2 regions of the Thermoanaerobacter sp. YS13 genome follow, and region 1 is predicted to be linked to the other one. Evidence: predicted binding sites of a transcription regulator. Region 1 holds the regulator's gene; the other holds the start of a gene.
The links. The regulator ArgR, encoded in region 1, controls arginine synthesis, uptake and breakdown. The targets are predictions, from matches to a motif close to ANTGNATAAANATACA.
Positions count from the first base shown of each region.

Region 2: the regulator ArgR is predicted to act here: its motif matches at 4,743-4,758, upstream of argC (N-acetyl-gamma-glutamyl-phosphate reductase).

Region 1 is NZ_JOOI01000001.1:442,175-454,431, forward strand. Features, by position in the region: gene THYS13_RS02265 (hypothetical protein) at 255-842, shown strand; gene dxs (1-deoxy-D-xylulose-5-phosphate synthase) at 852-2,714, shown strand; gene THYS13_RS02275 (TlyA family RNA methyltransferase) at 2,717-3,517, shown strand; gene THYS13_RS02280 (NAD(+)/NADH kinase) at 3,576-4,427, shown strand; gene THYS13_RS02285 (arginine repressor) at 4,455-4,907, shown strand; gene recN (DNA repair protein RecN) at 4,925-6,625, shown strand; gene spoIVB (SpoIVB peptidase) at 6,744-8,057, shown strand; gene spo0A (sporulation transcription factor Spo0A) at 8,141-8,923, shown strand; gene steA (putative cytokinetic ring protein SteA) at 9,131-10,252, shown strand; gene THYS13_RS02310 (copper transporter) at 10,264-11,190, shown strand; gene THYS13_RS02315 (glycosyltransferase family 2 protein) at 11,201-11,887, shown strand; gene THYS13_RS02320 (UDP-N-acetylmuramyl pentapeptide phosphotransferase) at 11,899-12,257, shown strand, end outside.
Region 2 is NZ_JOOI01000002.1:711,329-723,585, reverse strand. Features, by position in the region: gene carA (glutamine-hydrolyzing carbamoyl-phosphate synthase small subunit) at 1-317, opposite strand, end outside; gene THYS13_RS11315 (acetylornithine transaminase) at 319-1,503, opposite strand; gene argB (acetylglutamate kinase) at 1,490-2,389, opposite strand; gene argJ (bifunctional glutamate N-acetyltransferase/amino-acid acetyltransferase ArgJ) at 2,386-3,606, opposite strand; gene argC (N-acetyl-gamma-glutamyl-phosphate reductase) at 3,651-4,685, opposite strand; gene THYS13_RS11295 (MFS transporter) at 4,898-6,046, opposite strand; gene THYS13_RS11290 (hypothetical protein) at 6,193-6,387, shown strand; gene THYS13_RS11285 (hypothetical protein) at 6,402-6,626, shown strand; gene THYS13_RS13965 (winged helix-turn-helix domain-containing protein) at 6,628-6,972, shown strand; gene ltrA (group II intron reverse transcriptase/maturase) at 7,092-8,393, opposite strand; gene THYS13_RS14695 (hypothetical protein) at 9,333-9,557, opposite strand; gene THYS13_RS11265 (hypothetical protein) at 9,633-9,851, opposite strand; gene THYS13_RS11260 (hypothetical protein) at 10,055-10,381, opposite strand; gene THYS13_RS11255 (ABC transporter permease) at 10,453-11,208, opposite strand; gene THYS13_RS11250 (ABC transporter ATP-binding protein) at 11,195-12,121, opposite strand; gene THYS13_RS11245 (PLDc N-terminal domain-containing protein) at 12,123-12,257, opposite strand, start outside.

The DNA of each region.
Region 1 (12,257 bases):
GGATAGGGGTTGGTTCCTCTGTTGAGGAAAACTCCTAGGCTGCGTCTTGTCGGGCGGCATATTGGGGATTACGGTGCGGACTAAGTGGTAGTCCAGTCTTACCTTTGGTGACAAGGTAAAAGCGGGCTTAAAGGGGAACCGCTGAACGGCGACGTTCAGTGCTCGCTTGGGAAATCCTACTGGACCTAAGCCGCAAAGTTTACCCAGTATGCTACCACTTTGCCTCTATAATATTAGGAGGTCTTTTTTTTATTATGAAAAATAAAAATATAAATACGAATTATAAGTGGATTTTACATATAACTATTATAACCTTTTTTCTTGCCACCATATTAAATTTTTTTTCTGATATTGCATTAAAAGAAAGCAATCTCCTTGTAGCCTTTTGTATTCTTGGTTTTATAGTGTTAATTGGTGTGGTTTTTGATATAATAGGTATAGCAGTAATTTCAGGTAGAGAAGAACCTTTTCATGCAATGGCAGCTAAAAAAGTATTTGGAGCAAAGGAAGGCATAAAACTTCTTAGAAATGCTAATATGGTGGCTAATTTTTGTAATGACGTAGTAGGAGATATTTCTGGAATTGTTTCTGGCGCTGCTCTGATGGCGATAATTGTAAAATTAGCTTTTGAGGGGCCCGAAAGTTCTCTTTATACTGCGATTTTAGGAGGTTTATTATCTGCCATTACAATTGGAGGAAAAGCTATTGGTAAAAATATAGGTATAGCTAAAAGTCAGTCTATTGTTTATACAGTTGCTGTAATTCTTGCTTGGGTAGAAAAAAACATGGGTATAAAGATTTTACCAGATTATAAAAATAATAAAAGGAAAAAAAGAAAGTGAGGGTTTTAAATGCTTGAGCAAATTGATAGCCCTTATGATTTAAGAAAATTAGATAAAAAGGACTTTCCACTGCTTTGCGAAGAAATACGCCAGTTTTTAATAGAAAAGGTGTCTAAAACAGGTGGACATTTAGCTTCAAATCTTGGAATCGTTGAGCTTACAGTTGCACTTCACTATGTTTTCAATTCGCCAGTTGACAAAATAATCTGGGATGTAGGGCATCAATGCTATGTGCATAAAATGCTTACAGGCAGGAAAGACCAGTTTGATACTTTAAGGAAATTCAATGGCCTTTCTGGTTATACTAAAAGAGCGGAAAGTGTGCATGATATATTTGGAGCAGGTCACAGTAGCACCTCTATATCTGCAGCATTGGGTATCGCCACAGCAAGAGATTTAAAGGGTGAAAAATATTCTGTTGTAGCGGTGATCGGTGATGGAGCTTTGACAGGTGGCATGGCCCTTGAAGCGTTAAATAATGCAGGAAGGTCTAAAACGGATTTGATTGTCGTGCTAAATCACAATGAGATGTCTATTTCGGAAAACGTAGGTAGCTTATCTTTGTATTTAAGTAAACTTAGAACTGACCCTACCTATAATAAATTAAAACAAGAGCTTGACAATTTACTCAACATTGTACCCCCAATAGGGAAAAGCCTTCATAAATACATTGAAAGGATAAAAGATTCTGTAAAACAGTTAGTAGTGCCAGGAATGTTTTTTGAAGAGATGGGCTTTACATATTTAGGACCTATTGACGGACATGACGTTGATAGCCTTATAGAGGTTTTAGAAAGAGCGAAGAAAACAAAAGGACCTATTCTAGTACATGTTATCACAAAAAAAGGCAAAGGATATAAATTTGCAGAAAAATTTCCTGATAAGTTTCATTCTGCAGCTCCTTTTGATATACAAACAGGTAAGTTTGTAAATGAGGGGCAGGCGACTTATTCTGATGTATTTGGAAAGACTCTTACTGAAATGGCATTAAAAGATGACAAAATTGTTGCAATAACCGCTGCCATGCCAGAGGGAACAGGGCTTATTCATTTTGCAAAATTGATTCCTGAAAGATTTTTTGATGTAGGAATAGCAGAGCAGCATGCTACTACCTTTGCCGCAGGAATGGCAGTACAAGGATATAAACCTTATTTTGCAGTGTATTCTACCTTTTTACAAAGAGCTTATGACCAGCTTATACACGATGTATGTATACAAAAATTACCTGTTGTTTTTGCAATTGATAGAGCGGGAATTGTAGGAGAGGATGGAGAAACCCATCAAGGAGTTTTTGACCTATCTTATTTAAGGCCAATTCCTAATATAGCGATTATGTCTCCCAAAGATGCAAATGAATTAGTTGAAATGGTTAAATTATCAAGAAATCTTGACTTCCCTGTTGCTATAAGGTATCCAAGGGAAAAAGCAGGAGAATTCGATATTACAAGAGAATGCAGTATAGAGTTTGGAAAAGCAGAGTTAGTATCCGAGGGAACAGAAATAGCAATTTTTGCATTAGGAAGAATGGTAGGAAAGGTGTTAGAAGCGAAAGAGATTTTAAAAGCTTCTGATTTACAACCATTTATTGTAAATTTGAGATTTGTCAAACCTTTAGATGAAGAGCTGATCTTGGATATCTCAAACAAAGTTAAATTTATTGTTACAGTGGAAGACAATGTAATAGCTGGTGGTGTTGGAAACGCTATACTAGAGCTTTTAAATTCTAATGGAATATATAAGCCAGTTTTGCGTTTGGGGTTTCCTGATAAATTTATAGAACACGGAGATGTAGAAAGCTTGTTTAAAAAATACAATTTAGATGCCGAGTCTATCGCAAATACTATACTACAAAAATATAAGGAAATGAGGTAAATATGGCTTCAAAAAAAGAAAGATTGGATGTTTTGCTTGTTCAAAAAGGTTTTTTTTCATCAAGAGAAAAGGCAAAAGCTTCTATTATGGCAGGAGAAGTATACGTTGATGGCAAGAAAATTGAAAAAGCTGGGGAGTTTGTTAACATAGATTCTTCAATTGAAGTAAAAATTAATTCTTTACCTTATGTAAGTAGAGGTGGGCTAAAGTTACAAAAAGCAATAGAAACTTTTAATATTAATGTGACTGGCAAGATTGCCTTAGACATTGGAGCTTCCACAGGAGGTTTTACTGACTGCCTTTTAAAACACGGTGCTTTGAAAGTATATGCTGTAGATGTAGGATATGGGCAATTGGATTGGAATTTAAGAAATGACCCTCGTGTCATAAACATGGAAAAGACTAATATAAGATTTTTAGAGATATTGCCTGAAATAGTGGACATGATCACAATAGACGTTTCTTTTATCTCCCTTGAACTTGTTATACCTTCTGCAGATAAATTTTTAAAATCAGAGGGAGATTTGATAGCTTTAATAAAACCTCAATTTGAAGCAGGGAGAGAAAAAGTAGGTAAAAAAGGCGTCGTGAGAGACCCTGCCGTTCATAGGGAAGTGATTGAAAAAATTGTGATTTTGCTTCAAAAGTTTAACTACAGTATAATAGGTATTACATATTCTCCTATAAAAGGAGCAGAAGGCAATATAGAATATTTAATTTACGGCAAAAAGGTAATTGAAAAGCAACACAATTTTGATATTACGAAAATTGTAGAAGAGGCTTTTAAAAATTTGAATAAATAAAACATTTAGCAGGAAAATTTGTTTTTTTGTAGAATATGATAAATGTGGTGATATTATAATGAAAAAAGTCGGTGTAATTCCAAATATTAATAAAGATAAAGACTTAGAAGTGACAAAATCTGTAGTAAAATGGTTATTGGAGCATAATTCTGAACCATATCTTAACGAAATAGTTGCGTCTAAAATGGGTTATGATGAATATGGTAGAAAATCTACAGATATATATAGTAAATGCGATTTTATAATTGCCTTGGGTGGAGATGGTACTATTTTAAATGTTGCAAGGCTCTGTGCGCCTTTTGACACGCCTATTTTTGCCGTGAATTTAGGTCATCTTGGATTTCTTACGGAAGTAGATGTAAATGAGGTGTTTGTTTCTTTAGATAAAATATATAAAGGAGAATATACAGTAGAAAAAAGGATGATGCTAGAGGCAAATGTAGTTAAAAATGATATGGAGATTATTAATTTTAGAGCTTTAAATGATATTGTCATTACAAGAGGAGCTTTTTCAAGAATGGCTCGTATTAATGCCTATGTCAATAATAACTATGTAGATACTTATTTAGCAGATGGAGTAATAATTGCAACTCCTACTGGTTCAACTGCTTATTCACTTTCAGCAGGGGGGCCTATTGTATATCCTACAGTAGAAGTTATAATAATAACACCTATCTGTCCACATACTTTATATTCAAGATCTATAATAGTTTCACCAGAGGATGTCATCAGGTTGGAAATAAGCGAAGAGAATCAAGATTTAATGATAACAACCGACGGACAACAGGGATATAAACTTGATTATAGAGATATAATTTACATTAAAAAGAGCAATGAATATACCAATCTTATAAAAGTAAAAAATACCAATTTTTTTGACTTATTGAGGGACAAACTTACAGAAAGATAAAAAGTAAAAGAGGTGAAAATTAATATGATGAAAATAGCTCGACACGCAAAAATTCTTGAAATAATCTCTGAAAAAGAAATTGAAACACAGGAAGAGTTAGCAGCTGAACTTCAAAAACAAGGTATTGATGTGACTCAAGCGACTGTGTCAAGAGATATAAAAGAATTGAGACTGATAAAAGTTTTAACAGAGGATGGGAAAAGATATAAATACGCTCCGATGGGGAAAGTAGACAGCCATATTACAGATAGACTAATGACTTTATTGTCTGAGTCTATAGTAAGCGTTGATTATGCCGGAAATATCATAGTCATAAAAACGTTATCAGGCACAGCTCCTGCAGCAGCAGAGGCCATCGACACATTAAATTGGAAGAATATAGTAGGTACATTAGCGGGAGATAATACTATTTTTGTTTTAGTAAGAAATGAAGAAACTCTTCAAGAATTATTAGAAAAGTTCAAAAAGTTAGTTAAGTGATTTTTGGGGGTTTTGCTATGCTTTTAGCACTTAGCATCCAAAACGTTGCACTCATTGACAAGGTAGAATTACAGTTCAAAGAAGGATTCAATGTATTAACTGGAGAGACAGGGGCAGGGAAATCTATAGTTATTGATTCAGTTTTGCTGCTTTTAGGTAGTCGAGCCAGTAGAGATATAATACGTACTGGTGAAGAAAAAGCTATCGTTGAGGGAATATTTTTTGTGGATTCCAATAAGGATAAAATCGTAGAAATTTTGGAAGAAGTAGGTTTGAGTTTAGAAGAAGATGATACTTTGATAATAAATAGAGAAATTACAAACAGTGGAAGAAGTTATTGTAGGATAAATGGCAGAATAGTGCCTCTTTCTTTTTTGAGTAAAATAGGTGCTTTCTTGGTAGATATTTTAGGCCAACATGAGCATCAGTTCCTTTTAGAAAATACTAAACATCTTTCTATTTTAGATAATTTTGGAGACCAAGAGTTTAAAACTTTAAAAAAAAGATTTAAGGAGCTGTTAGAAGAATATAATAATATACAAAAAGAGATTTCAGCTTTTTTTAAAGATGAAAAAGAAAAAAATGAAACAATTGACCTTTTGAAGTATCAAATTGAAGAGATTGAAAAGGCGAATTTAAGTGTAGAAGAAGAGAGTCAGTTACTGGAAAAAAGAAATTTGCTGATGAATTTCGAAAAATTATTTACTGCTATGAATTCTAGTTACAAAATTTTGTACGAAGGTAGTGGGAGCTTTTCTGTTTTAGATAATTTACATGTTGCAATTAAAAATTTAGAAACTGCTCTTTCTATAGATGAAAAGCTAAAAAGTTTAAAAGATAAGCTGGAGAATATTCTCTATGAATTGGAGGATTGTGCCTTACAGATACGGGATTACTTGAATAGTTTAGATTTTAACCAGCAAAGTTTAGAGGAAATAGAAATACGATTAGATCAAATAAATTCCTTGAAAAGAAAATATGGACCTACAATACAGCATGTTTTAGAATTTAAAGAAAATAAAAAAAGGGAATTAGAGGATATATTAAATTTTGAAGAAAAGCAACGAGAATTGAAGCTTAAGCAGCAAAAGTTATGGGAAAAAATTTTAGAAGTTGGTGAAGCATTACATCTCAAAAGGAAGCAAATAGCAGACAATATAGAAAAAAATATAAATCAAATTTTGGGTGAACTTAATATGCCAAATGCTTATTTTAAAGTGAATATAGAAAAAATGGAAGAACCTACTGAAACAGGATTTGATAAAATTGAATTTTTAATTTCTACAAATAGAGGAGAGCCTTTGAAACCTTTATCTAAAATTGCTTCTGGTGGTGAGCTTTCGAGAATTATGCTGGCGTTAAAAACTATTCTCGCTTCCGCAGATGGAATTTCCACTTTGATTTTCGACGAAGTTGATACAGGAATAAGTGGGAAAACTGCCCAATTAGTAGCTGAAAAAATGGCATATCTTTCTAAAAAACTTCAATTGATTTGTGTTACTCACCTACCTCAAATTGCCTCTATGGCAGATACACATTATCGAATTTCCAAAATCACAAAAAATGAGAGAACTTATATAAATGTGGAAAAACTTGACTATCAAGGCAAAATAAATGAATTAGCTCGTATTATGGGAGGATCGCGTGTTACTCAGACTATTTTAGAACATTCAAAAGAATTATTAGATATTGCATCTCAATTTAAAAGCAAAATTTAATATTTTAGTTTAATCTCACTTCCTTTTACTATCGGATAATATATTGACAGTATATAAAACTTTAAAAAAGGTTAAGTTAATTTTAGATTAAATAAGCCGCAAAAAAGGAAGTGAGAAAATGACAAAAAATACAATAAAATTATTACTTTTTATATCCTTAAGCTTTTTTTTAGTATTTGCAAATTATTTTACTCCTATACAGGATATAGCAAAAACCCCCTCAAGTTTTAAATTTTTTCAAGGGGAAAAAGTTAATTATAACTTTAATATACCAATAAAAGTAAGTTTTCAAGCTGATAAAAAAGGTTTTTTAAAAATTAATGATACAGAAGATAAAAATGTTTTAAATTTGAAAAAACCTATTACTATTGAAGCAGTAAACACCGGTACAGTAAACTTGGATTTTAAGCTATTTGGAATATTTCCTTTAAAGCATATTAGTGTTGACATTGTTCCGACCATAAAAGTAGTACCCGGCGGTCAAGCGATAGGAGTTAAGTTAAATACAAAGGGAGTATTAGTAGTAGGTTACTCAGATATAATGGGAGAGGACGGCAAAATTTATAGTCCTTATAAGCAAGGTAAAATACAGATAGGAGATATAATATTAGAAGTCAACGGCAGGGAAATAAAACAAGCAGAAGATATTACTAACATTGCAAATGAATTACGTGGCAAAGCTTTAAAATTAAAAATAAACAGAAAAAATCATATTTTTTATACTACCATTTATCCTATAAAGTCGAAAGAGGATAAACAATACAGAATAGGTCTGTGGGTGAGAGATCACACTGCTGGTATAGGTACTTTAACCTTTTATTATCCTGCTACCAAGATATATGGAGCTTTAGGTCATGCTATAACTGATATAGACACTGGTCATATGTTATCAATAGAAAATGGAGAAATTATGAATTCTCGAATTACTTCTATTGACCAGGGAAGAAGAAGTAAACCCGGGGAATTAAAAGGGATTTTTTTAGAAGAAGTTGATACAATAGGTAATATATTAAAAAATACTGAATTTGGGATTTACGGAAATATGTATAAAGATTTTAAGAACGATTTGTATGGAGAGATTCCTATAGCGTATCAAAGCCAAATAAAAGAAGGGCCAGCTAAAATATTGGCTACCATTGATAATACAGGCATACAGCAATTTGATATTGATATTATCAAAAAAGTGTATCAAGAAACTCCTAGCTCTAAAAGCATGATAATTAAAATAGTTGACAAGAATTTATTAAAAAAGACTGGAGGTATAATACAGGGTATGAGCGGGAGCCCTATTATACAAGATGGGAAACTGGTAGGAGCAGTTACTCACGTTTTTGTTAATGACCCTACAAAAGGATATGCTGTTTATGCAGAATGGATGATCGATGAAATGAATAGTCTACTTAATAATAAGCAAGTCTTTACAAATAATTAAAATTTTTTGGGAAAAAGAAGGAAATTCAAATATTATGTAGAATAAATATTATATACTAATATTAGCAATGGGAGGTTAAATAATTGGTTAAGAAGATTAGAGTAGGAATAGCAGATGATAACAAAGAGTTTGCAACTATTTTAGCTGAGTATTTATCTACTCAAGAAAATATTGAAGTGGTAGGTGTTGCCAATGATGGCAACCAAGCGATTGAACTCATTAAAAATCAATCGCCAGATTTGTTAATTTTAGATATTATAATGCCCTATTTAGATGGCATTGGTGTTTTGGAAAAGATAAATGAGGAACAATTAAAAAAGCCCAAAATTTTAGTTTTATCTGCAGTAGGCCAAGAAAAAATAACTCAACGGGCTATTGCATTAGGAGCAGATTATTATATTTTAAAACCTTTTGATTTAGCTATGTTGTCAAAAAGGATTTCTGAGCTTATGGAACCAGAATTAAATGTAGTATCAAAGACGGTTTTTCCTGTGGTAAAAGCGAAGAAAAATTATGACCTTGAAGCAATGATTACAGAAATTATTCATGAGGTAGGAGTACCAGCTCATATAAAAGGCTATATGTATCTAAGAGATGCTATTTCTCTTGTTATTAGCAATATGGAATATTTAAATTCTGTAACTAAAATGTTATATCCTAAAATTGCTGAAAAGTACAATACTACTCCTAGCAGAGTAGAAAGAGCTATAAGGCATGCAATAGAAGTTGCGTGGAGCAGGGGTAAAACAGAGGTTTTAAATGAACTTTTTGGATATACTATAAATGACGAAAAAGGTAAACCGACAAATTCTGAATTCATTGCGCTTATTGCTGATAAATTGAGGTTGGGGATGAAAGCAGGGTAAAAGGGGCAGATACCTGCTTTCTCTTTTTTAACCTCCCATTTAAAATATGATAAACATAAAACAAAGTAATAAATCCTTCCATTTGTTGAAAGTTCAACAAGTGGAAGGATTTTTATATAACTGAGTAAAATGACTTTTTATTTCATGTAAAAATTTTTTATGCTATAATAATAAACAATGGAATGTTACTTTATGGAGGAAGCTTGTATGCAAATAACAGGGACAATTAAAATGGATAAAAGAACTAAAAATTTAGTGAAAAGATTAAATCCTGGAGAAATAGCTATCATTGATCATAGAGATATAGATGAAGTGGCTGCAGAATCTTTAGTTGAAAAAAAAGTTTTGGCAGTCATAAATGCTGATAAATCTATAAGTGGCAGATATCCTAACATAGGACCTTCTATCTTGTGTGAGGCGGGAATTCCAATTATTGACGATGTAGGAAAAGACATTTTTGATTTATTGAAAGAAAATGACAAAATAACTATAATAGATAATGAAATATATAAAGACGGTGTGTTTATAAAAAGAGGGAAACTTCTTACAAAAGACGTTATAAACTATAAATTGCAGGAAAGCCGCGAAAACATAGGTATTGAATTAGATAAATTTATTGAAAATACATTGGAATATGCAAAAAAAGAAAAATATTTTATTCTAGGGGGAGTTGAATTACCCAATATTAAAACGCGCTTTAAAAATAGACATGCTCTTGTAGTCGTTAGAGGAAAGGATTACAAAGAAGATTTATTTACAATAAAACAGTATATCAACGATGTAAAACCTATTTTAATAGGGGTAGATGGAGGGGCAGATGCTCTTTTAGAGTTTGGGCTTATTCCTGACATAGTCATTGGAGATATGGACAGTGTAAGTGATGAAGCTTTAAAAAAGGCTCGAGAAATCGTAGTTCATGCTTATCCCGACGGAAGAGCACCTGGCTTGGAAAGAGTAACAGCATTAGGTCTTAAAGCAGAAATTTTTAAGGCCCCAGGTACAAGTGAAGATATAGCTATGCTTTTGGCTTTTGAAAAAGGTGCTGACTTAATTGTTGCGGTAGGGACCCATTCCAGCATGATTGATTTTCTGGAAAAAGGAAGAAAAGGAATGTCCAGCACTTTTTTAGTGCGATTAAAAGTAGGAGAAAAATTAATCGATGCTAAAGGAGTAAATAAACTGTACAGGGAAACTTTCAAAATTTCTTATATATTTAGCATTATACTGGCAGCTTTGATTCCTCTTGGAGTAATAGCGTATTTTTCTCCACCTATGCAACAGTTATTAAAGCTATTGCAACTTAGAATTCGCCTTTTAATCGGATTTTGAGGAGGATTTTTATGAATATAAATATTAAATACTATGTTTTAACAATTGCTTCTATTTTTATTGCTTTAGGAATTGGTATTTTTATAGGTTTTATGTTAGATGGTCAAAAAGTTTTTTCAGAGCAACAAACCGCAATTATAAACGAGTTAGAACAAAAATTTAAGGATTTACAAACAGAAAATAATAATTTAAAAAACACTGTTCAAGAGTTAAATAAACAGATAGGGTATTATAATCAATATCATCAAATTATTTTTCCTGAGTTAGTAGCTGATAAGTTAAGTGGAGTTAAGGTAGCGATTATTGAAACTACAAATGAGTTTATATATTCTGGCATGAGAAATGCTCTTTTAAAGGCAGGAGCTACTATTGAGTCAATTACTGTTATAAAAGACAGCTTTAATACTGGCAATGAGTTGGAAGTGGAAAATTTAGTAAATTTCCTTTCTAATAAATATGGAGTTACAATAGACGAAAAGCATCTGAACGAATTCGTAGCTTCGAAATTAGCGAATGCAATTGTAACTGGTCAGGATGTGGACCTTATTAATTATTTAAAGACAAATGGTTATATAGATTTTACAGGGATTCCAGGTAATACAGATTTTGTAATTATAGCTGGAGGAAGTAATAATAAGGACTATAATGTAGTTTCTATAGATATTCCTATAATAAAACAAGTGAAACTACTTAATGTTCCTATTGTAGGCGTTGAACAAAGTGATGCTAAATATTCCTATATTGATGCTTATAAAAAACAGCATATTTCCACAATAGATAATGTGGAGGATATAATAGGGCAGACGTCACTTATAATGGTAATGGAGGGCAAAGAAGGCAATTATGGAGTTAAGCCAAGTGCAATGAGTTTAATGCCAGATTCTTTTATAAAGGCTGACAATTCTACTCATAATTCCGCTGCTAATTCTAAAAAGTGAGGGTAGACAGATGAATAAAAAAGTTAGTGTATTGATACCTGCTTACAATGAAGAAGAAAGAATAATTGATACCATAAAAGGATTAAAAGATGTTGAAGAAATTGATGAAGTCATCGTAATAAATGATGGCTCAACTGATAGTACTGCTGAAAAGGCAAGAAAAGCAGGGGCTAAAATAGTCAATATGAAGAGAAATGTTGGCAAAGGAACAGCTTTAAAAGAAGGTTTAAAATATGCAAAAAATGACGTGATAGTTTTTTTAGATGCAGATGTAGGTCTTTCGTCACGAGAAGTCAAAAAACTTATATTGCCTGTTCTTGAGGGAGAAGCAGATGTTACAATTGCCAAATTTCCAAAGACAAATATAAAAGCTGGATTTGGCTTTGTTAAAACTTTAGCCAGAAAAGGAGTAAAATACTTTACAGGATATGAAATTGAATCTGTCTTGTCAGGTCAAAGGGCTTTTAAAAAAGAGGTTTTAGAGAGTTTAAAAACTTTTTATAAAGGTTTTGGGATAGAAGTTGGTATGACAATAGATATATTAAAGAAAGGGTATAAAATAAAGGAAGTAGAAGTGAATATGACGCACTCTGTTACAGGGAGAAACTTGAAAGGCTTCCTGCACAGAGGTAAGCAGTTTTGGGATATACTAAAAGTATTAGTGTATAAGTTGTCTTCAAAAAATAGCAAGGAATAGCAGGTGAGATAGTGTTTGGGGCTAAAATATTAATTCCTTTAATAATGACAGTTATAACAAAAAAGCTTTTTTATAGCATTATTAACAAGCCTTTGTGTTTGAAGGAAAACTATAAAAAAGTTATGATACCTGTTTGTGGTGGTATTGTATTTGTTCCTGCTTTATTTGTGTCAATTGTACTTCTCAATTTATTTGGAGTTAAAATAGAATATCAAGAGGTAATTTTATTGAGCTTATCACTGATTTCTTTTGTCGGTTTTATAGATGATGTATTAGGAGACAGAAGTGTAAGAGGGCTAAAGGGTCATATAACTATGCTTTTAAAAGGAAAGCCTACTACAGGCAGTTTAAAGGCTTTATCAGGAGTTTT
Region 2 (12,257 bases), on a different contig from region 1:
GGTATGTTGTGCTTATCAAGATAGCTCAAAAGTGACTCCTCACTTTGGAAATTGCTAGGCTTATCGCAATATTCCCGTATCACAAATCCCCTTATATGAGGCTTTTCTGATTGAAAGTCGTATTTGTTAATACCATAATTTCCTATTAAAGGATATGTCATGACAACTATTTGGCCTGCGTAGGAAGGATCTGTTATGGCTTCTTGATAGCCTGTCATCCCTGTGGTAAAAACAACTTCTCCATATCCTTTTTTGTTTTTGCTTATTAACTCACCTTCAAATATGCTTCCATCCTCAAGTTTCAAATAACCTTTCATGCTAAAACCCCATTTCGTGAAGTACATCCTCCAGTATTATTAACGCCGTATCTATTTCCTCTTCTGTCACAGTAAGAGGAGGAACAAACCTTAAAACATTGTGGCTGATACAATTTATAAGTAAGCCTTTTTCCATTGCCTTTGTCACCATATTCGAAGCCTCTTCCATATCCATTTCGCAGCCTATCATAAGGCCCTTTCCTCTCACTTCTTTTATGACACTGTATTTCTCCTTTAAATTTTCAAGTTTCTCCTTAAAATACTCACCTTTTTGAGCCACACTATCTAAAAAACCTTCCTTTGTTATTTCATTCATCACTGCAATTCCTGCGGCGCAAGCTAAAGGACTTCCGCCAAATGTGGAGGCATGGTCTCCCGGTTGAAAAACAGCTTTATCCTCTTTTGCGACAATAGCTCCTATTGGGAAGCCTCCTCCCAATCCCTTTGCCAAAGTCATAATGTCAGGAGTTATGCCATAATGCTCATATCCAAAAAGTTTTCCCGTCCTTCCTATACCTGTCTGCACTTCGTCTATTATAAAGAGAATGTCATTTTTATCACATATTTCTCTTGCCGCCTTTATATATTCCGGTGTGGCTTCATGGATACCACCTTCGCCTTGCACTACTTCCAGCATAATTGCACATACTTCATCATCAATTGCATTATAAAGAGCATCAATATCATTAAAAGGTACATATTTAAAACCAGAAAGAAGTGGGCCAAAACCTTTGTGATATTTCTCTTGACCTGTCGCAGTAAGTGCCCCAAAAGTTCTTCCATGAAAAGAATTTTGGGCAGATATAACTTTGTACCTTTTACTACCGTATTTTAAGGATGCATATTTTCTGGCAAGTTTTATTGCGCCTTCATTTGCTTCTGCACCGCTATTTGCAAAAAATACCTTATCCCCAAAGGAGTTTTCCGCGATTATCTTTGCAAGTTCTATCTGGTTCTCATTCCAATAAAGATTAGAACAGTGTATAAGTTTTTCGGATTGGTTCTTTATAGCATCAACTAATGCCTGATGACAATGCCCCAGTGAATTTACTGCAATGCCTGCAACAAAATCGAGATAAACATTCCCTTTGTCATCCCACACTTTTGTCCCTTTTCCCTCTGCCAGGGTAATAGGGTATCTGCTGTAAGTATTCATTAGATATTTCTTATCCTCAGAGGTTATCATCGTCAAAACATTCCTTTCCTATCATAGTACCTATTCCTTCATCAGTAAAAATTTCAAGAAGCAGTGAATGAGTAAGTCTTCCATCGATAATATGAGCTCTTTTTACACCATTTTCAACAGCTTTTATGCAACATTCAAGTTTTGGTATCATTCCACCGTTTATCCGTCCCGAATTCATAAATTCTTTTGCATGCTCTAAGTCCATTCGGGATATTAGGCTGCTTTTATCATTTATATTTGATAGAATTCCTTCAACATCTGTAAGTAAAATTAGTTTTTCAGCCTTTAATGCTTCTGCGATTTTTCCTGCTGCAGTATCCGCATTTACATTGTATGTTTTACCGTCATCTCCGAAAGAAACTGGTGCAATAACAGGTATATAGCCTTTTTCCAGCATCATCGTTATTACATCTATGTTTACATCTACAATTTTTCCGACATATCCAATGTCGCCATTCGATGTGTCCTTTTCCGCCTTTAAAAGTTTGCCATCTTTTCCACTTATACCAATCGCCTGGCCACCTAGTTCATTAATTAAAGACACAATTTCTTTATTAATGCGACCCATCAGTACCATTTCAACAATTTCCATAGTGGCTTCGTCAGTAACTCGCAGTCCATTTACAAATTTTGACTCTATCCCTAACTTTTCCAACATCTTATTTATTTCTGGTCCACCGCCATGTACAACTATAGGATTTAATCCTACAAATTTCATCAATACAATGTCCTGCATTACCATTCTTTTTAAATTGCAGTCTAACATTGCACTTCCACCGTATTTTATTACAACTGTCTTGCCGGAGAACTTTTTAATATAAGGGAGTGCTTCTATTAAAACATGGGCTTTTGCGATTTCGTCACCATATTTTTGCTTTCTAATCATGTTCTATAACTCCCGTTAATTTTTACATAATCATAACTTAAGTCGCACCCCCACGAAGTCGCACTATATTCCCCGGCCTTCATATCTACGGTTATAGTAATTTCTTTTTCTTTTAAAATTTCTTTGGCTAAAGCCTCATCAAAAAAGATGTAACCTCCATTTTCACAAACTTTAATTTCTCCTTTCACGCTTTTTAAATATATGTCTACGTCATTTACGTCAAAATCTGCCCCTGAATACCCCACTGCCGCGAGAATCCTTCCCCAGTTGGCATCTTCACCAAATATAGCTGTTTTTACAAGATTTGAGTTTATAACAGACTTTGCAGCTAATCTTGCATCTTCTTCAGTTTTTGCATTTACAATATTTACTTCCATGAACTTAGTTGCTCCTTCTCCATCCTTCACAATAAGTTTTGCAAGGGTTTTATTCACATACTCTAAGGCTTTATAAAACACATCAAATTCATGAGCCCCTTCTTCTATTATTTTGTTTTGCGCTTCCCCATTTGCAAGTATTATCGCTGTATCATTTGTGCTCATATCCCCATCAACAGAAATCATGTTATAAGTTTTGTCTACAGTTTCTTTAAAAGCTTTATTTAATGCAACCTTAGTTATATTAGCATCTGTAAGTATAAAAGAAAGCATTGTGGCCATATTTGGATGTATCATACCTGACCCTTTTGCAAACCCTGTCATTGTAACAATTTTACCTTCTATTACAAACTTAGCTGTCACACCTTTTAAAAAAGTATCTGTTGTCATTATAGCTTCAGCCGCCTGGTACCCACCCTCTGTTGAAAGATTTTCTGCCGCAGTCTCAATCCCTTTTAAAACTTTTTCCATAGGAAGAGGTGCACCAATAACCCCTGTAGAACATACCAGCACATTTTCTTCATCTATTTTAAGAAGTTGTGACACTTTTTTTGCCATGTTAACAGCATCCCCAAAACCTTTTTCTCCTGTGCAGGCATTGGCATTGCCACTGTTTATAATGATCGCCTGTGCTGTACCTTTTTCTATTCTTTTCATATCAAGAAGGACTGGCGCCGCTTTAACCTTATTCGTTGTAAATACTGCTGCTGCATTTGCCACTTTTTCTGAATATATTAATGCAATATCCTTTTTACTTTTTTTTATCCCTGCAAAAATGCCTGAAGCTAAAAAGCCTTTTGGCAGTTCAATGCTTCCTTCTAAAATCTCCAACTCTTCCATTATCAAATCCTCCAAATCCCTTTATTTTTTATTTGTGTTTTTATCTAAGGATATATTGGAACCATATCAAGTCCAGTATTTTCATTTATTCCAAATATAATATTCATATTTTGCACTGCCTGGCCTGACGCCCCTTTAACGAGATTATCAATTGCAGACATCACTATTAAAGTATTAGTATGTCTATCAACTTCAAATCCTATGTGGCAAAAATTCGACCCATAAACATTTTTTGTTGCGGGGTAATTACCAGGTTGTAACACTTTTACAAAATACTCATTTTTATAAAAATCGGTGTAAACATTATAAACAGTGTTTATATCCATATCTTTTTTTAGTTTGCAATACATAGTACTTAAAATTCCTCTTGTCATTGGCGTAAGGTGGGGAGTAAACACAACAGATACTTTTTCTCCGAAAGCTTTTGAAAGCTCTTGCTCCATTTCTGGAACATGTCTATGCTTTGCAACATTATACGCTTTTATGTTTTCATTGCATTCTGCATACATATTGTTATGGGAGGGATTGTGACCTGCCCCTGATACACCTGACTTTGAATCAACAATTACCTCCCCCTCTATTATGCCATTTTTCAAAAGAGGCATAAGCCCTAATATAACGCTTGTAGGATAACATCCCGGATTTCCTACTACTTCAGCCTCTTTTATAGTTTCTCTGTAAACTTCCGGAAGACCATATACCCTTTTAATACCTTCATAATTTTCATAATCTCCACCATACCATTCTTTGTAGACGGAATAATCGTCAAATCTAAAGTCAGCTCCTAAGTCAATCACCTTTACTCCTTTTTTCACAGCTTCTCTGGCAATTTTTGAAGCATGACCTGAAGGCAAAGCCGTAAATATGACATCGCATTCTGACATTGCCTTTTCTAGGTTTAAATCTTCCAACTCTTTGTCGCAAAAACCAATGAGGGATGAATAAACATCCGAAATTGCTTTGGTATTATAACTTTGAGAAGAAAGATATTTTATTTCTACTTTTTCATGCTTTGAAAGTATTCTTATAAGTTCGACCCCCGTATAACCCGTTGCCCCAAATATTCCTACCCTCACCATTTAAAGTGCCTCCCTCTTTTACATCCTCTGTCATTTATTAATATATATACGATTTAATTTATATTTATGCATAAAGCGTTAAAAAAATATTTCTACGCATAAATACAATATTTAATTTATAATTATACAACTTTTATTTTACATTATACCACCATACAAAATTTTTTCAAGAGTTTTTCATAAAAAAATTTTGCCTTTTTAAATTCACAAAATTATCTTCCTATCTTCCTAAAAAAGATATACCCAAAGATTAAACCTATGGCAAAAGCCAAAAGAGAATTATAAAAAAACACTGCCTTTATTCCATAAGCGTCACTCAAAAATCCCCCCAGTAAGCTTCCCACAATCCTTGAAATACCCATACCTATTAAATTATTCATGGTCTGTCCCGACGCCCTTAATTCTTTTGGAACTTCTTGATTAATATAAGTTGCCATAGAGTAATATAAAACTATAAAAATTAAACCATGTAAAAGTTGAAATGGCAAAACCAAATATGCGTTTTTAAAAAGCGATATAATAAACCATCTTATTGCTGCCACAAAGCTTGCTCCTATAAGTGCTCCTCTTGTGCCTATTTTCTCAAGTATTTTATCGGCATACAGTAAAAATGGTATCTCACTAATTGCAGAAATAAAATAAGCCCAACCCAAAAGCTCATTGTTTCCACCTATTTGCTTAAAATAAATAGGAAAATAAGTGTAGTAAAACCCTAACGTAGTCTGTACTAAAAAATTGAATACCATCAACAAAACGAGATTTTTATCTGAAAAAAGCTTCCATATAGAAACCTTTTCCTTTCCAAATTGATGACCTTTTACAACAGGAAGTTTAAATACAATCATAAAGGCTAAAAACAATACTACAATGTTTAAAATAAAAATGCTTCCGATATACCTTTGCACAAACCAGCCAGCTATAACTGACATCACTGCGTATCCAATTGTTCCTGCCATTCTTATTGGCCCAAATTTTTGATTGGTTTCACTTAAATACTCTAGCGTTATGGCATCACTTATCGGACCAGTAGAAGTTTGAAAAAATGTGAAAAGAGTTATAACGGCTATAAGATAATAAAAGTTGCGGGACAAAAGAAACAATGCCATAGTAAAAATGCTAGCTAAAAATAAAATTTGCAAAACAAAATTTTTAGACCTCGCTCTGTCGCTTGTAATTCCCCAAAACGGCTGAGCTATTATAGCGACAAAAGGACCTAAAGACATTAAAATTCCAATTTCACTCTTGCTATAACCTATGTAGTCCAGATAAACCGGCACAAAAGTTCCGTAAATAGCCCCACTCATAAAAAATACTGCGTAAAAGAGTATGAAAAAATAATAGATAATAGTTGCATATCCCATTTATCTCCCTCTTTCTTTTGTGGATGAAATTTGATTTTACATAATTATAAAAAAACTTACTTCAAATAGCAAATGCATATTGACAAATTATTTCATATGTAATATAATTATTACATGTGAAATAAAAAAATGAGGAGGCTTTTAAAATGGGATTTGTTTATCTTATACTCGCCCTTTCTATCACTTCAATAATTTTTTTAACAGCAATTGTTCTTGAAATAACAAAGCTTCAAGCGCAATATAAGGCTTTTTCTAAATTAACTCAAGAGACACAAGAAAAACTGTCATCTCTACGTCAAAAAGCAGAATCTATTGAGAAATTACTTGAAAATATAGAATAAAAAGGAGGATTAATATGAATACATCAGGCACAGACTTATTTGCAATTATCACACTTTTTACGCCTTTTATTTTAGCAGTTATCTTTGCCGTTTTCTCAATATTCATCTTTGTAAAAGTATCAAATATGCGAAAACAAAATGAGTTATATATAAAAATGTCAAACAATCTATTAAATGAAATAGATGGAGTAAAAAGTGCACTAGAAAAAATAGAAAAGCTGTTAAAGGAAGTTGATTAAAATGGCTGAACACAACCCCTCACCAGAATATTTAGATCCGGCAAAGATTATAAAAATTTTTGACGCTCTATCCCACCCTGTAAGAATAAAAATATTAGGCATCTTGTATGAAAATAGGCAGTATATAAGCGAACTTGCAAGAATAATAGGCATAAGCAGACCTCTTCTATACATCCATCTTCGCAAATTAGAAGAAGCAGGGCTTGTAAAAGCGAGTATGGAAATCTCCAGTGATGGAAAAGCCACAAAATATTATGAATTAACTCATTTTGATATGAGACTAACACCTCAAATGCTTCATGAAATCTCTAAAGAAATTAATTTAGAAGATGAAAAATCTCAATAACGAAAACCCTCAGACAAAAGTCGAGTAGAGAGCCACTTTACAGCGGCTCCCCCTCACAGAACCGGACGTGCGCTATTAACGCATCCGGCTCTTCATATCATCTTTTACTTTTATCGTAGCTATGAGTATATACTTACATAGATTTTTGGTGTTGCTAATGGAAATTTCATCAGAAGTTTTTCGTATTTATCCCAGTTTAATCGATGCTTTTGTGACCTTCTTTTTAGCGTCTTGAATAATTGTCTCCTGGTCAAATAGAAGAAACTACCTATACTTTTACTGTTATCTGTGATTCCATAGTATCTGTAGTGTCCAAGCAATTTTATGTTAAGTCGCTTTATTAATTGATTTACTGGCTCATGCATATTTTCTTTGAGCCACTTTTTCATCTTGGCGACTTTATTTATAAATTTCTTTTTGCTTGTCTTCCTTTTGACTCTGAATTTGCCGTTTTGACTTTTGCTACAATAGTGTGTAAATCCTAAAAAGGTAAAGGTCTCTGGTTTCCCCAGCCCTCTTCTTTTTCTACTCTCTTCGGCAAATCTTCCAAATTCAATTATTCTTGTCTTCTCTTCTGCTAATTCAAGTTCAAATTCTTTTAGCCTCTTCTTAAGACTTTTATAAAATTTCTCTGCATCATCTTTATACTGGAAGCAGCATACGAAATCATCTGCATACCTTATTTCATAGCTTTCTCCTCTACATGCTTTCTTTATTCTTTTCTCGAACCATAAGTCTAGTACATAGTGAAGATATATGTTCGCAAGTATTGGGGATATGTGTCCTCCTTGGGGTGTTCCTATATCGCTTTCATAGTATTTACCTTCTTCCATTACTCCTGCTATTAGAAATCTTTTTATTATCCTTAGAAAGTTCTTGTCTCCTATCCTATGCTCTAAAAATTTCATCATCCATTCGTGGTCTACATTGTCAAAGAATCCTTTTATGTCGGCATCTACTATGTAGCTTACTTTCTTTTCCTGTATTATGTTGTTTAGCTGTCTTAGGGCATCATGTCCGCTTTTATTGGGCCTAAATCCATATGATATGTCTAGAAACTCTGGTTCGTATATTATGTTTAGTATATCTGCCATTATTCCTTGCACAAGTTTGTCTTCATATGCTGGTATCCCTAATGGCCTTAATTTGTCGCTCCCTTCTTTGGGTATATATACTCTCCTAACTGGCTGTGGCTTATATGCCTGTCTTTTCATCCTTGCCATTAGGTTCTCTATGTTCTCTGTTAAGTTCTCTCCGTATTCTTCCTTTGTTATTTTGTCTATGCCAGGTGCTTTGTTTCCTGTCATTTTCTTGTGCTGTTGTTTTAGTGTCTCTTCATTTATGAAGTGCACTAGTGTCTGTAGTTTGTCTCTTGGATGTTTTGCTACGACTTCCGCTATCCTCGTTAGTTCTGTTTCCATCTCTTGTTACACCTCCAGTGTGTTTGATGTTTCCCTTATGAGGTCGATGATATGTTACAGCCTTCCCTCCCCTGTCATTACTCAGTTTCATCAGTACTATGCTGTAATCCGACTTCCTGCTAACCTTCCGATATCCTTGTATTTTACACTTGTTTATCGTACCCTTTCTGGGAGTTGCAGGACCTCCTGAGTTCCCTATGCGTTAATATTGTATAACATGCCAAGGCCTATGACCCCGAGGAAGCATTGCTATTCTCGCCATCCCAAATATCAATGTTTTGCCTTCTGCCGGTTCCACAGCATCGGCCTTCCTGTCTAGGGATTTCGGGGCTCAACACCTTCAATCTTTCGATTTTCGGCCTGCTATCTCCTTTGCCTACGCTTAGCTATATATGTCACCATATATACCCCAAGGCTAAGTACCGGTTGCTGGCTAGGCTTTACCGGGCAGGATTCGCACCTGCTTTAACGCATGAGCTTTTCTCAGCGCACGGAACCGTCCCCTTTGCTTTAGAAATGGTAAGTCAATATTACAAAAATTACTGATTGAACTTTATTGATTGAACTTTATTAGGAACTCAACAGGTTCATTTTTATAAGTGACATTTTCCACTCGTTTATAATCTCTACCATAAAGTTGAGTATCTATGCCCCTTATTTTCCATTCCTTTTCCTCATTTATAAAGGTATATTTCCGTAAGTAATAATCGTAATAAAAATGTCCGTTATAAGTTGTCACTACCTTCCCCTTTGAAAAAATGTATTTGTTTTTGCCATCATCATAAACTTTTGAAATCTGTACCTCTATTTCTGTTTTAGCAGGCTTAAGAATATTTCTAATTTCTTTTAATTGTTCTTCTGTAAATAAGGCTAAATTTTTTCCTTTTACTATATTTACAGCGTCAGGGAAAAGCTTGAGTTTTGACCTATAAGTTATTATTACTCTGCCTCATTAAATTCATCTGCAAATTTTGCCACTTCTTTTGCCTTTTCAATATAAGCATCTGTTGTCATATAAAAGTTCGCATATTTATTGCTTAATTCCTCTATTGCCTTTACTTCTCTTAACAATTCCTCGTTGTTATTATCAAATATCCCACATCCAGTAAAAAATAAAGAAAATATCAATAAGGGTAAAAAAACTATAATAATATTTCTTCCCATTAAACTTCACTTCTTTATTGATATTCCCATAATTAATTGCAAATGTGAAACTGCCAATAATTATTATTACAAATCTTATCTATTACCCTTATATTTCTTCCAATTTATGTATGTATTTATACTCAAAACAATAATTAATATAACTAACAAAATGTTAGTTATATTAAGAAGACTTACTATATCTCCTATACGGTGATGCGTGGAAAAAACTTCAGAAGATACATTCCCAACTTCTGCACGAATGCCATTTAAAGCATTAGAAATTTGATCTAAAATTTGAGAATAATCTCCCATGTTATTACCCCCACATGTTAAATGTAACGTCAAACTAAGACCTTAAATTCGCGTCTCTATAGTCTCCAAAGTATTGAAATAAGAATTTTTCCAGAAAAAGGAGGTACCTCCCTTAATGCCATAAATAGTAGTTGTATCAAAAACAAATACCATTCTCTAGAATAAGATGAGAAAAAAGAAAAATTGTTTTATTTGTCCAATTTCTAATACACACTATAAACATAGGTAAGTGAAATATTTTTCCTTAAATAATACACATTATTATTAACATAACTAACAGTAAATCCAATTGATTTTAGATATTCGATAGAAAAGGAACCAGTTACAGTCGTATTCGTTGTTACTACAATAGTAGCTGTACCAGTTGTTTCTATTGCTGTTGTAGGAAAACTACCTGTTCTAGAAATAGTAATAGCATATTTATCTCTTAATTCCCAGGGGCCACTACTTGCTTCCACCCAATAAGTATAATTTACCTTGTCAATTTGTCTAAAAGACCCATAAGTATAAATTGTCAAAACTGTGTACAATCTTGAAACAGCAGCTATTTTGTCTCATTCCAATATGAAACAAAAAAACCGTCTCCTTGTTCGGGAAGAAGTTATATTATTTCAATTTTGTTCATTATTTTCATTGTAAATATGGACAATATTATGCAATATAGTATTGCCGATATACTTGTAGTTAAAATATTTTCCGTACTAAAAGAATTCGCAAGTGAAATTAAGTTGTAGGGAATAAATTTAGTTATTTTATCAATATTTACTAATATTGCTGAAACTATGTGAAATATTAATACTAATAATGCAGCTATTATACCTTTTTTCAAAATACTACTCAAAAACATAAGTAATGTTATTATGAAAATATAATAAGTTGACATTAAGATAGATGATATTAATATTTTATTGAAAGCTATGACGTTGTTATGGAAAAGTGTTGTTGCGTAATAGTAATTAATAGCAAATCCAGTTATTATGAAAATTGACAAAGTAACAGAATAATGAAGTATTTTTGATATGACAATAGCTGAAAGGTTAGCACCTTTAGAATAAGGGAATACTAATTTTTGTGAAGACACTTCTTCACTTAGGGTTCCCATGAGTGTTAAAAGCACTATAAGTAATGATATTTGATTTAAATCCTTTATATAATTTTGTACTGCAGATTTCATATCAATTTGTATTAGAGAAGCTAAATCACCATTTATTTCATTTTTAAGCATTTCTGGAAGCAATTTAAGGATTATAGGATCAAGTATAGCAAATAGAACAATGCCAATTAGAAGTATTAGATATTTGTAATGCCTCCACGATTCTATTATTTCTTTTTTCAGATATGCTTTAAAGGTGTTCATTTTGCTTCACCATCCTTATAAATATGTCCTCTAGAGTATTTTCTCTTCTTTGCAGTGATATAACAGGTATACTAAGTTTTGATATTTCATTGAGGATATTCTTTTTTGCTGCTTCAATGTCATTTACGTAAATACTTATAATATCATTCTCTATTTTAATATCATCAATCCATTTTACATTATTAAGTTTTTCTTCAGCATTGGTAGGTAAATTTTCAAAGACAACATCATACACAGGCTGAATATATTTTTGCTTTAATTCTTTTAATCTTCCTGAAAAAATAATTTTACCTTTATCAAGTATGCCAACATAGTCGCAAACTTTCTCAGCATCACTTAATATATGGGTAGATAAGAATATGGTTTTCCCATTTTTCTTCATTTCCAAGATTTGATTAAGTATATCATATCTGCTTTCTGGATCTAAGGCAGATGTAGGTTCATCTAAAAAAATTATTTCAGGGTTATCTAAAAGAGCTACTGCCAGGCCTAATTTTTGCTTCATTCCTCTTGAATAACCTTGTATTTTTTTGTTGGCGGCTTCTTTTAATTTAACTGTATTAAGGAGTTCTTCCACTTCTGTGCTAGCTTTTTGATGAGGAATACCTCTTATTTTGCTTATAAAATACAGGTATTCGCTGCCAGTCATGTAGTTATAAAAAGTAGGATTTTCAGGAAGGTATCCTATTTCGTCAATTAGTTTCCTATTATTTCTATTTAACATTTTACCATTTATATATATTTCTCCCTCATCATAATCAATAAGCCCTGTTAAAATGTTCATTGTGGTAGTTTTACCAGCACCATTTCGCCCTAATAAGCCGTAAATATTCCCTTTTTCAATCTCAAAACTTATCCCTTTTAAAACTTCATATTTACCGTATTTTTTTGTTAGATTAAAAACTTTTATCATGTTATTCTCTCTCCCTGCCTATAGTTAAAAATATCAAGCAACCTAATATTTCTCCAAAGATTATAATTAAAAACCATGCCCATTTTGGAAGATATTTAACTTTGTCTTTTGAAAGTCTGTAAATTGAAAATACAGT